Regions from separate parts of the Pseudorhizobium sp. NPDC055634 genome, predicted to be linked through region 1. Evidence: predicted binding sites of a transcription regulator. Region 1 holds the regulator's gene; the other holds the start of a gene.
The links. Region 1 encodes HrcA, which represses chaperone genes, less so after heat shock. Its sites were predicted from a motif close to GTTAGCACTCNCNNNNNGNGAGTGCTAAC; they were not measured.
Positions count from the first base shown of each region.

Region 2: groES (co-chaperone GroES) is a predicted target of HrcA. The motif match lies at 3,323-3,351, and genes of this name have one in related genera.

Region 1 is NZ_JBSHHW010000002.1:77,481-84,047, reverse strand. Features, by position in the region: gene dnaA (chromosomal replication initiator protein DnaA) at 1-53, shown strand, start outside; gene hemW (radical SAM family heme chaperone HemW) at 121-1,308, opposite strand; gene rdgB (RdgB/HAM1 family non-canonical purine NTP pyrophosphatase) at 1,305-1,949, opposite strand; gene ACWGPT_RS03420 (VOC family protein) at 1,963-2,358, opposite strand; gene rph (ribonuclease PH) at 2,383-3,102, opposite strand; gene hrcA (heat-inducible transcriptional repressor HrcA) at 3,274-4,356, shown strand; gene grpE (nucleotide exchange factor GrpE) at 4,444-5,097, shown strand; gene ptsN (PTS IIA-like nitrogen regulatory protein PtsN) at 5,177-5,638, opposite strand; gene hpf (ribosome hibernation-promoting factor, HPF/YfiA family) at 5,704-6,279, opposite strand.
Region 2 is NZ_JBSHHW010000011.1:33,894-40,460, reverse strand. Features, by position in the region: gene ileS (isoleucine--tRNA ligase) at 1-1,085, opposite strand, end outside; gene ACWGPT_RS17065 (bifunctional riboflavin kinase/FAD synthetase) at 1,317-2,300, opposite strand; gene ACWGPT_RS17060 (TIGR01459 family HAD-type hydrolase) at 2,311-3,159, opposite strand; gene groES (co-chaperone GroES) at 3,405-3,701, shown strand; gene groL (chaperonin GroEL) at 3,760-5,400, shown strand; gene ACWGPT_RS17045 (DoxX family protein) at 5,620-6,072, shown strand; gene ACWGPT_RS17040 (class I SAM-dependent DNA methyltransferase) at 6,136-6,567, opposite strand, start outside.

The DNA.
Region 1 (6,567 bases):
TCTGCCACGAGGTCGAGCTTCTGAAGCGCCTGATCAACGAGAACAACGCCTGATACCAGAAGGCCGGCAGAGATGCCGGCCTTTCACTTTAAGGGGTTTCTGATCGGCGCTGTCGGAACGTCAGCAGGCCAGATCCGCGACCACGGCGTCCAGGATCAGCATGCCCTTGGGCGTGCAGCGCAGCCTCGAATTGCCGAGGCGCTCGATGAAGCCGTGTTCCAGTAACGTCTGCTCCCGCGCCGGATCGGGATCGCGTCCGGAAAGCTGTTGCCAGCGGGCAAGATCCACGCCTTCCGTCAACCGGAGGCCCATCAGCAGCAGTTCGTCGGCCTGTTCGTCGCGGCCCAGCTCTTCCTGGTCGACAAGTCCATGGCCCTGCCGCTCCACCATGTCCAGCCATGTCTCGGGGCGCCGCTCGGTCGCGGTCGCGATCTTGGACGCGCCGCGCGTCAGTCGCCCGTGCGCCCCCGGGCCGATCCCGGCATAATCGCCATAGCGCCAGTAGGTGAGGTTATGGCGGCTTTCGGCGCCCGGTCGCGCATGGTTGGAAACCTCGTAGGCGGGCAGCCCGTGCCGTGCGGTAATTTCCTGCGTCGCCTCGTAGAGGTCGGCGGACTGATCGCCGTCGGGAACCACGAGCTTGCCGGCCTTGTGAAGGCCATAGAAGGGCGTGCCTTCCTCGATGGTAAGCTGGTAGAGCGAGAGGTGGTCCACCGCATAGGAGATCGCCTGCACGAGTTCGGCCTCCCAGGCCGCGACGGTCTGCCCCGGGCGCGCGTAGATCAGGTCGAAGCTCATGCGCGGGAAGATCTCACGCGCCAGGCGGATCGCCTTCAGGGCGTCGGCCACGTCATGAAGACGGCCGAGAAACTTAAGGTCTGGATCGTTCAGTGCCTGCACGCCGAGCGATACCCGGTTGACGCCCGCCGACCGATAGCCCCGGAAACGTTCCGCCTCGACGCTGGAGGGGTTGGCCTCCATGGTGATCTCTATCCCGTCGGGCACATGCCAGTGGCGGGAAATGCCGTCGAGAATTGCGGCGACCGTGGCCGGCTCCATCAGCGACGGCGTGCCGCCGCCCAGGAATATGCTCGTGACGGTCTTCGGGCCGGCCATCTGACGCGTGGTGGCCATTTCCCGCAGGAAAGCCTGCGTGAAGCGCGGCTGATCCACCGGCTGGTGGCGGACATGGCTGTTGAAGTCGCAGTAGGGACACTTGGCCGCGCAGAACGGCCAATGCACATAGACGCCGAAGCCCGGCTCGCCGGTATCGGGCAGAAGGGTGGTGGCGAGGGTCAACGCGCTCAGCCCTCCAGGCAGGTTTCCACGAAGCGCTTGAACGCGCGGGCTCGGTGGGAAAGCGCCTCGGGTTCGCCGGGACGCCAGCCGTGTTTCTCGTCGGAACTCATCTCCCCGAATGTAAGGTCGTGGCCTTTCGGTTGAAAGACCGGGTCATAGCCGAACCCCTTGTCTCCCCGTGGCGGCCAGACGACGGTGCCTTCCACTTCGCCGCGGAAGAACTCCGTGTGGCCGTCCGGCCAGGCAAGGCAAAGCACGCTCACGAAGCGCGCGGTGCGCTGCCCGGCGGTCGTCGCCCCGCGCTCTTCGAGTGCGCGTTCGACCTTCTCCATCGCCATCGCGAAATCCCGGCTGCCGTCGTCACGTTCGGCCCAGTTGGCGGTGTACACCCCGGGTGCTCCGTCGAGCGCGTCGATGACGAGCCCGGAATCGTCGGAAAGCGCCGGAAGCCCGGAGGCCTTGGCGGAAGCCAGGGCCTTGATCCCGGCGTTCTCCTCGAAGGTCGTCCCCGTTTCGTCAGGCTCCTGAAGTCCAAGTTCCGCCGCTGACTTTGCACTGAAACCGAGCGGACCGATCAGTTCGGCGATCTCCCGGATCTTGCCGGCATTGTGGCTGGCGACGACGATCGTTTTGGTGTCGAGCTTGCGCATGGTTCCGATATCCTCAGCCGACGGACCAGAGGCCCGGTTCGGCACATTCAAGACTGTTGCCCGCGGGGTCGCGGAAATAGATGGACCGAGCCCCGCCCGGCCAGACCACGTCGCTTTCGATCGCAACGCCCGCCGCCTTGAGCGCGCCTGCGATTGCGTCGAGATTGTTGCGGGCAACCCGGAAGCAGGCGTGGCCTGCGCCTCGAGCCCCATGCGGTGGCACCTGCGGCCCATCAGGCGCAGGCGGCTTCACGGTTTCGTCGGGATTGAAGATCAGCAGCACGCCCGGCCCGCAGCGGAAGAAGACGTGGCGGTTGTCGGCGCGCACGATGCGTTCGAGTTTCAGGATGCCGGCGTAGAAGGCCTCGGCGGCATCGAGGTTCTCCGCATAGAGGGCCGTCTCCAGCATCCCTTCGATCAGCACCGCTCTCTCCTAGGCTGCGATCGCCTGCTTCTGAAGCGCCACCAGCTCCTCGGTGCCGGCCCTGGCAAGCGCCAGCAGGGAAAGGAATTCTTCCTGGCTGAAGGGTTCCCCTTCGGCGGTCCCCTGTATCTCAACGATGCCGCCCTTGCCGGTCATGACGAAATTGGCATCCGTCTCGGCGGCGGAGTCTTCCAGATAGTCCAGGTCGATGACCGACTGCCCGGCGAAGATACCGCAGGAAATCGCCGCGACATGGTCCTTGAGAACCTTGTCGACCTTCGTCATCGAACGGGCTTCCATCCATTTCAGGCAGTCGTGCAGTGCGATCCAGCCGCCGGTGATGGCAGCCGTGCGGGTGCCGCCGTCCGCCTGGATGACATCGCAGTCGATGGTGATCTGCTTTTCCCCGAGCGCGGTCAGGTCGACCACGGCGCGCAGCGAGCGACCGATCAGGCGCTGGATTTCCTGCGTGCGGCCGCCTTGCTTGCCGGCGGCTGCCTCGCGCTTCATCCGGTCGCCGGTGGCGCGCGGCAGCATTCCGTATTCCGCCGTCACCCAGCCCTTGCCGCTGTTGCGCAGCCATGCCGGCGGCTTCTCTTCCAGGCTTGCCGTGCACAGGACGTGGGTGTCGCCGAAGCGGACGAGGCAGGACCCTTCCGCATGTTTCGAAAAGTTGCGCTCGAAGGAAACGGCGCGCATCTGGTCGGTTTTTCTGCCTGAAGGCCGCATGTCATGCTCCTGAGAATTGGTAAGGCGTTCTACGGGCCTCGCCCGTCATTTGCAAAGAAAAAGGCTCGGAGCGGCCTCGTGCATCCGCAACCGTGCAGAACTTTCCGTGTGGCGAAGACATCGGCGGATGACTATATTCGTCCAGTACGAAGCAGAGAGCTCAAAGAAAAAATGGGATTGATGGGACGAAGGGAAAGCCGCGCGGTACTCGACGACCGTTCGCGCGAGATCTTCAGGAGCATCGTTGAAAGCTACCTCGAAACGGGAGAGCCGGTCGGGTCTCGAAATCTCTCGCGCCTCCTGCCCATGTCGCTCTCGCCGGCATCCGTCCGCAATGTCATGAGTGACCTCGAGGAACTGGGCCTTATCTATGCGCCGCACGTCAGCGCAGGACGGTTGCCGACCCAGTCCGGCCTGCGCTTCTTCGTCGATGCCTTCATGCAGGTCGGCGATCTTTCCGAGGAAGAGCGGACCAGCATCGACCGCCAGATCCGTCTGGAGGATCGCGACCGGCCGCTGGAAAGCCTGATGAACGACGCGAGCCGGATGCTATCCGGTGTGTCGCGCGGTGCGGGCATCGTGGTGACGACCAAGAACGACCCGCTCCTCAAGCATGTGGAGTTCATCCGTCTGGAGCCGACCAAGGCGCTCGCCGTCCTGGTGGGAGAGCACAATCAGGTCGAGAACCGGATCATCGAACTGCCTGCGGGCGTGACGTCTTCGCAGCTGACCGAGGCGGCAAATTTTCTGAACGCCCATCTGGCGGGCCAGACGCTCTTCGAGCTTCGCTCCGAGCTGGAGAAGCTGAAGACGCAGGTCCAGACCGAACTCACCGCCCTGTCCCAGGAACTCGTTGAGCGTGGCCTGGCGGTGTGGTCGGGAACGCGCGAGGACGGCAAGCCGAACCAGCTTATCGTGCGCGGCCGGGCCAACCTCCTGGAAGGCATGACCGATCTTGACGACCTGGACAGGCTGCGCCTGCTCTTCGACGACCTGGAGAAGAAGGACAGTCTTATCGAGATCCTGAACCTTGCCGAGAGTGGCCCGGGCGTCAGGATCTTCATAGGCTCGGAGAACAAGCTGTTCTCGCTGTCGGGCTCCTCGCTCATCGTGGCGCCCTACAGGGATCAGGAGGAACGCATCGTCGGCGCCGTCGGCGTGATCGGCCCCACGCGTCTCAACTATTCCCGTGTCGTCCCCATGGTCGATTACACCGCCCAGCTTCTTGCAAGGCTCACCCGCCAGCCCCGATGACATCCCATTCTTGCATCAGTCTTGATTTTTGAGGTTCGAACCTCGATATCGGGCACGACTTTGTGAACGAATACACCGGAGAAGGTCATGACCGACGAAACGAAGAAAAACGGACCTGACGCGGGCCAGCATGAAACTGCCCTGGACAGCGCTGCGGAGGCCATGGCGCCCGGCCTGCAGGATGAGGCAACGGCTGCGGGAGATGCACAGGCTGCGGAGCCGGATCCCGTCGAGACCATCAAGGCTGAAAACGCCGAACTTCGCGACCGTTTCCTGCGCATGGCCGCGGAAATGGAAAACCTTCGCCGGCGCACCGAGCGCGACGTCAAGGACGCCAAGTCCTATTCCGTCGCCGGTTTCGCACGCGACATGCTCGCCGTGTCCGACAATCTTCGCCGGGCGATCGATGCCGTGCCGGCCGAAGTCCGGGCCGCGGCCGACCAGAGCCTCACCGCGCTGCTTGAAGGCGTCGAGATGACCGAGCGTTCGATGCTGTCCGCGCTGGAGCGTCACGGCGTGAAGAAGATGGACGCAGAGGGCCAGAAGTTCGACCCCAATTTCCATCAGGCGATGTTCGAGATCCCGAACGCCGACGTGCCGAACAACACCGTTCTCCAGGTCGTCCAGGCGGGCTACACGATCGGCGACCGCGTGCTGCGGCCGGCCATGGTAGGCGTTTCGAAGGGCGGCCCGAAGGTGGAAGCGGCTGCTGCCGGAGAGAGCGAAAAGACGGGCGGTTGACCCGGCCCTGAAAAAGAGAAAGCCGCCCGCTGCCATCGGCGCCGGGCGGCTTTTTTTGTTTTGCCTTCAGCCCTGGCGATCAGGCCGCGTTGGCCTGTTCCTCGTTCAGGAAAGCATAGATGGCCGATGCGGAATCGGTCTGACGCAGCTTGGCGACCAGTTCCTGATCGCGCAGCACGCGAGCAATCCGCGAAAGGGCCTTGAGGTGGTCTGCTCCCGCGCCTTCCGGAGCGAGCAGAAGGAATACGAGGTCGACGGGCTGATCGTCGAGAGCCTCGAAGTCCACCGGCGTTTCAAGACGCGCAAACACGCCGCTGATGGACGAAATGCTGCTGAGCTTGCCGTGCGGAATGGCCACGCCATGGCCGACACCAGTGGAGCCCAGTCTTTCCCGCTGCAGGATGACGTCGAAGATCTCCCGCTCCGCAACTCCGGTGAGCTTGGAGGCCTTCGCGGCCAACTCCTGCAACAGTTGCTTCTTGGAATTCACTTTGAGGGCGGGAATAATCGCATCTTGCTGCAGCAAATCTGCCAAAGCCATTCTCTTCTTCCTTTTTACCACCGCAAGGTGGAGGGAGCGCCGTTGCCGACGCTCTCCCAGAATCGTTAGCCTTTGATATTGGTGGAGTCGATCCAGCCGATATTGCCGTCATTGCGGCGATAGACGATGTTCAGGTCCTCCTTGCCGGGGCTCCTGAACAGCAGGATCGGTTCGTCGGTCATGTCCAGAGCCATGACGGCAGTGGCAACCGACATTGTACGCAACTGCTTCGAACTTTCCGCCACGATAGTCGGCGCGAAATCCTCGGGCAGTTCCTCATCTTCTTCCGGAATGGCATCCATGACGGTATAGGCGATTTCCGCCTGCCCGTTGCCATGGGAACCCCCATGATGGTCCTTCAGCTTGCGCTTGTAGCGGCGAAGGCGCTTTTCGATCCGCTCTGCGGCGGCATCGAAGCACAGCTGCGGATCGTTGGCCTGGCCTGCTGCATGCAGGACGATGCCGGTATCGAGATGTATCTTGCAATCGGCCGAGAAACGCGACCCGGATTTCTCCACGATCACCTGACCTGCGTAGCCCCCGTCGAAGTACTTGGCCACAGCCTCGCCGATCTGATCCTCGATCCGCTGGCGGAACGAGTCACCGATCTCCATCTGTTTACCAGATACACGCACGTTCATGGATTGGTTCCTTCTTATTGTGACTTGCGTGTTTCAGTCTACGCCAACCATCCACCTCATCCAAGCGCTTCACGCGGCGCCGGGACGCTTTTAGAAGGTATGACCGAAGTGGGTAAGGGTGCTTGCTTTTGTCCGTTGCAATTGCGGCGGGCTTCTACGCCTGTGGATTGCGAAAGTCAACGCATCCCTATTTGAGGGCCCCGAGAAGGGGCCTTCCGACAGGCTTTTGTAGTCTTTAAAGTCCTTTGCCAACAGGCGGGCCGATGCTATTTGCACCCGAAACGTCAA
Region 2 (6,567 bases), on a different contig from region 1:
TCGCCGGGAAGGAGCGGCACCGGGAATTCATAGCCGCCGCCCAGTTGCCGCAGCGGGTGCCCGCAGATGATCGACGCCAGTTCCTCGGCGTCGACGTCGCGGATCTTGACGTACTCGACCTTGGCCTTCTTGAAGGACTCGTCCGCCAGCTTCTCGGCAAAGACCAGTTTCTCGCCGGGCCGCGGGCCGAAGTCGTTCTCGGCCGCCGTCACCTGATAGAGCGCGTATTGCACACGCGGCGAAAAGGCGATCGCCCGGTTGCCGGGGATCGTCCACGGCGTGGTCGTCCAGATCACGACGAATGCGCCCTGGAGGTCTCCGAGCACGCCGCCCTCGGCGTTCTGCGCAATCACAACCTGGCGCAGCGCCTCCCTCGTCCCGAGCGTGAAGCCCGGCTCGGCCTTGAGCATGATCGGGAACTTCACCCAGATCGTGTCGCTCTCGACGTCCGCATATTCAACCTCGGCCTCGGCAAGCGCGGTGCGCTCGACGACAGACCACATCACCGGCTTGGAGCCGCGATAAAGCTGGCCGGAGCGCGCGATCTTCAGGAGTTCGCCGGCGATCCGGGCCTCGGAGTGGAAGTTCATCGTCGTATAGGGATTATCGAAGTCGCCCTCGATGCCGAGGCGCTTGAACTCCTCCGACTGCACCTTGATCCAGTGCGCGGCAAAGTCGCGGCATTCCTGACGGAATTCGTTGACCGGGACCTCGTCCTTGTTCTTGCCCTTCTCGCGGTACTTCTCCTCGATCTTCCATTCGATCGGAAGGCCGTGGCAATCCCAGCCGGGAACGTAGTTGGAATCGTAGCCGCGCATCTGGAAGGAGCGGGTGATGACGTCCTTGAGGATCTTGTTCAGCGCATGGCCGATATGGATGTTGCCGTTGGCATAGGGCGGGCCGTCATGCAGGACGAACTTCTCGCGGCCGGCGGCGGAGGCGCGCAGCTTCTTGTAGAGGTCCATCTTCTGCCAGCGGGCGACGAATTCCGGCTCCTTCTGCGGCAGGCCGGCGCGCATCGGGAAGTCCGTTTCCGGCAGGTAGAGTGTCTTGGAGTAGTCGAGCTTTTCGGCAGTGTCGGTCATGGCTCAGGCAATCGTTCTGGCGCCGCAGGGCGCTTCGGGATGAGGATGAGGTGGCTAAGGCGCGTAAACAGGCGCCCGGATACCCGGACCTTCCCGGCGCCTGATGCTCAGGCGGCGCAGAAGGCCGGGCCGATAATTCGTATGAAGGGGACCGGCCGGTACGTTCTCATGGCACGCGTCTTTACGGGTTTTCGCCGGTGAAGGAAAGAGCGCTGTTCGAATAGCGCCCGGCTACCGGAAGGCGATCTTCGCGTCGAGTTCGCCAAGCGGCGTCACGCCCGCGAGAAGCGCCCTCGCCTCTTCCTCGTCGCGCTTCATCTGCTGCACCAGCGGCTCCAGCCCGTCGAACTTCAGTTCGTCGCGCAGGTGGCCGAAGAAGGAGACGGAGCACGTCTCGCCGTAGAGATCGCCGGAGAAGTCGAAGAGATAGGTTTCCAGCAGCGGGGCGCCGTTCTCCGTCACCGTCGGACGGCGGCCGTAGCTCGCGACCCCGTCGTAGAGCGTGCCGTCCGCACGGCGGAAACGTACGGCGTATATGCCGGGCTTCAGCTCCGTCTCGGGTGGCAGCGCCATGTTGGCGGTCGGAAAGCCGAGCGTGCGGCCGAGCTTCTGGCCGCCGATTACCTCGCCCTCGACCGTGAAGCGGTAGCCGAGGAGGCCCGCTGCCGCGGAAACGTCGCCCTGCGCCAGCAGCGCCCGGATGCGGCTCGAGGAGATGACCTCGCCGTTCTCGTCGCGGAAGGCATCGACCAGGGTTACGTCGAAGCCATGACGCTTGCCGGACGCCATCAGGAAGGCGGGTCCGCCCTCGCGGCCCTTGCCGAAGTGGAAATCGAAACCGGTGACCACTGCGCTGGCCTGCAGCCAGTCGACGAGGACGGTCTGGACGAATTCCTCGGCCGAGCGCTGCGAGAACTCCTTGTCGAACGGATATTCGATGACGCTGCGGAATCCCATGGCCTCCAGGAGCCGCGCCTTGAGGGGTGCCGGCGTCAGGCGGCAGACGGGACTGTCGGGGCGGAACACGGTCCGCGGATGCGGTTCGAAGGTCAGGACCAGCGCCGGAACCTGACGCTCCCGCGAAAGCTCCAGCGCGCGCTCGAGGACGCTCCTGTGACCGCGATGAACCCCGTCGTAATTGCCGATCGCCACGACCCCGCCCTTCAGGGCGTCGGGCAGAGGTTCCTTCTTCTCGTTGCGATGGAACACGGTCATCGGCGTTTTCCTAGGCGAGCCGCGGCATCCACCATTTCGGGGCGGCCCCTTCGCTCTTCAGCCATGCATTCATGACCGCCTCGTCGATCTGGCCGTTCACGGTGTATTCGCCCACATGGATTCCGGCGCTGATATAGAGGAGATCGAGCCCCTGGTTGATGGCGCCGCGGACATCCGTCGGCATGCCGTCGCCGATCGCCAGGACGCGCTCCTTCACGAGCTTCCCGCGAGCCTTGGCTGCGAAGGCGAGCGCCTCTTCATAGATCGGAGTATGGGGCTTGCCGGCGATGCGGGTCTTGCCGCCGAGATCCTCGTAATAGGCAGCAACCGCTCCCGCGCAGGGAATGATGCGGTGGCCCCGCTCGACGACCAGGTCGGGATTGGCGCAGATGAAGGGAACATCGCGCTTCTGGAAGGCGACGAGCATGTCGTGATAATCTTCGGGGACTTCCTTCTCGTCGTCGAAGAAACCAGTGCAGACGATGGCGTCCGCATCGTCGGCGCCGACGACCTCGACGTCGAGCCCGTCGAACAGCGGCATGTCGCGTTCGGGCCCGAGCAGGAAGACCTTCCTCGGCCCCTCGGCAATCAGCTGCCGCGTCACGTCGCCCGAGGTGACCATGCCGTCATAGGAATTGTCCGGAACCCCGAGTAGCCGAAGCTGCGAAATGACGCCGGGCGAGGGTCGCGGCGAATTGGTGATGAGCACCACCGTCACCCCTGCGGCACGCGCGTCGGCGAGAGCCTTGCAGGCATCGGGGAAGGCATCGACGCCGTTGTGAACCACGCCCCAGACGTCCGACAGGACGACATCGTAATCGCCGGTGATCTCGCTGAGACTGCTTATGCGCTTGGCCATGTCTTTTCCCGAACCGATACTGAACCGGCGCTGACATCGCAAAGCCTGTGCCCGATGGCAAGGAATTTCGAGCCTCGCGAGGTGCCAGGGTTCGCAGGAATATGGGAGATTTCGTTCTGCGCCGTTCTTGACTCCGGTCAAAGCCAAGCTTATCTCGACGCCAGTTAGCACTCCCCCTTAGCGAGTGCTAACGACCGATATGGGTCCGCTGACCCATCCATGTCATTTGATCGAGGGATAAGACAATGGCAAGCACCAATTTCCGCCCCCTGCACGACCGCGTCGTCGTTCGTCGCGTCGAGTCTGAAGAGAAGACCAAGGGTGGCATCATCATCCCGGACACCGCCAAGGAAAAGCCCCAGGAAGGCGAAATCGTCGCCGTTGGTCCCGGCGCACGTGACGACGACGGCGACCTGATCGCTCTCGACGTGAAGGTCGGCGACCGCGTCCTGTTCGGCAAGTGGTCCGGCACGGAAATCAAGCTCGATGGCGAAGACCTTCTGATCATGAAGGAATCCGACATCATGGGTATCATCGGCTGATTTTTTCAGTCTTCGCATTCCGAAATAACGCTGACACCCCTTTTCAGGAGTTCTCAAAATGGCAGCTAAAGAAGTAAAGTTCGGCCGTACCGCGCGCGAAAAGATGCTGCGCGGCGTCGACATCCTCGCTGATGCCGTCAAGGTAACGCTCGGCCCGAAGGGTCGTAACGTCGTCATCGACAAGTCCTTCGGCGCACCGCGCATCACCAAGGACGGCGTTTCCGTCGCCAAGGAAATCGAACTCGAAGACAAGTTCGAGAACATGGGCGCCCAGATGGTCCGCGAAGTCGCTTCGAAGACCAACGACATCGCCGGTGACGGCACCACCACCGCTACCGTCCTCGCCCAGGCCATCGTTCGCGAAGGCAACAAGGCTGTTGCGGCCGGCATGAACCCGATGGACCTGAAGCGTGGCATCGACCTCGCCGTCAAGGCCGTCGTCGCCGATCTCCAGGCCAAGGCCAAGAAGATCAACACTTCGGAAGAAGTTGCACAGGTTGGCACGATTTCCGCCAACGGCGAGCGCCAGATCGGCCTCGACATCGCGGAAGCCATGCAGAAGGTCGGCAACGAGGGTGTCATCACCGTCGAGGAAGCCAAGACCGCCGAGACCGAACTCGAAGTCGTCGAAGGCATGCAGTTCGACCGCGGCTACCTGTCGCCCTACTTCGTGACCAACCCGGAAAAGATGGTCGCCGATCTCGACGACCCCTATATCCTGCTGCACGAAAAGAAGCTCTCCAACCTGCAGGCAATGCTGCCGGTCCTGGAAGCCGTCGTACAGTCCGGCAAGCCGCTCCTCATCATCGCTGAAGACGTCGAAGGCGAAGCCCTCGCGACCCTCGTCGTCAACAAGCTGCGTGGCGGCCTCAAGATCGCTGCCGTCAAGGCTCCGGGCTTCGGCGACCGCCGCAAGGCCATGCTGGAAGACATCGCCATCCTGACGGGCGGCACTGTCATCTCCGAAGATCTCGGCATCAAGCTCGAGAATGTTACCCTCGACATGCTTGGCCGTTCCAAGAAGGTCTCGATCTCCAAGGAAAACACCACGATCGTCGACGGTGCAGGCCAGAAGGCCGACATCGAAGGTCGCGTTGCCCAGATCAAGGCCCAGATCGAGGAAACCACCTCCGACTACGACCGCGAGAAGCTCCAGGAACGCCTGGCCAAGCTCGCTGGCGGCGTTGCCGTGATCCGCGTCGGCGGCTCGACGGAAGTCGAAGTGAAGGAAAAGAAGGACCGCATCGACGACGCGCTCAACGCGACCCGCGCTGCCGTCCAGGAAGGCATCGTACCGGGCGGCGGCGTCGCCCTGCTGCGTGCTTCCCACCAGCTGTCGGTCAAGGGCGAGAATGCCGACCAGGAAGCTGGCATCAACATCGTTCGTCGCGCCCTGCAGGCTCCGGCCCGCCAGATCGCCGAGAACGCTGGTGACGAAGCTTCGATCGTCGTCGGCAAGATCCTTGAAGGCAACACCGACAACTTCGGCTACAACGCCCAGACCGGCGAGTATGGCGACATGATCGCCATGGGTATCGTCGATCCGGTCAAGGTCGTCCGTACCGCCCTTCAGGACGCAGCCTCGGTTGCCGGCCTCCTCGTCACGACGGAAGCCATGATCGCCGAACTGCCGAAGAAGGACGCTCCGGCCGGCATGCCTGGCGGCATGGGCGGCATGGGCGGAATGGACATGATGTAAGACCTCAGGGTCCTACATCCGAGCCATCCGGTTCAATCGGAAGGGCGGTCGCGAGACCGCCCTTTTCTCGTTGACGGATCAGGCAGAGTGACCATTGTTCAATATTAGACGACAATCTGTCGTCAATTGTTCAGCTTTCGGAAAAACGCAAAACGCGTCACATTCCCCTCCAGAATTCGATGCCTCGAAATCAGATCAACGCTTCTTCTGGAGAGCTCCATGCCCAACACCGCCACCACCAATCTTCTGCGTCTCGCCGCCCGCATCCTGCTGTCGGCGATGTTCATCCTGTCCGGCTATCCGAAGCTTCTCGATCCTGCGGGCACGGCCGGCATGATCGCCGGAGCAGGCCTACCGGCCGCCACCGCGCTCGCCTATCTCGCCGGCATTTTCGAACTACTGCTGGGGCTCTTCGTCCTGGTCGGGTTCCAGACGCGCATCTCGGCGGTGCTTCTGGCCGCATTCGCGGCCTTCACCGGGCTGGTCTTCCATTCCGGCGCCATCAACGTGCCTGACTTCCCGGCAGCCGCAAACGGCCTGCTGACCATGTTCAACGGCCTGATGATGATGAAGAACCTGACGATCGCCGGTGGTTTCCTGGCGCTTGCCGCAGCCGGAGCCGGCGCCTATTCGGTCGATGGCCGCCGCGGGTCCGTGGCAGTCGCCGCCTAGCCTCGGCAGCATTCCTCCCAAAAAGGGCGCGGGACCCCGGGGTCCGGCGCCTTTTTTGTTATCTCAGGGCTTCCGGCGGGCCAGCCAGACGGTCGCTCCGCCGCATCCCGCATCCTGGTCCATCTGCGCAACGAGCTCGAAACGGTTCTCCTCAAGGAGAGCCAGGTATTCCTGCCTCGAAAGGCTTGCATGGTAGAGCGGCTCGCCGCCGAATTCGCCCATCGCCACGCCTTCGAAGTGACCGGTGGTGAACATCAGGGGCGCACCCGGGGCGCAGAGATAGGCAAAGACCGGAAACATCCGGCGCTGGTCGTCCGGGTTGAGGTGGAAGAAGCTGTGCCAGGCAAGGACGCCGTCGAAACTGCGTCCCGGGGACAGCCGGCGCATGTCGCGGACGATCCATTGGTGATCGGGAAACCGGTCTTTCGCCAGGCCGACCAAGGTCGGGGAGCTGTCGACGCCCGTCAGGCGCAGGCCCCGGGCGATCAGGTGGCC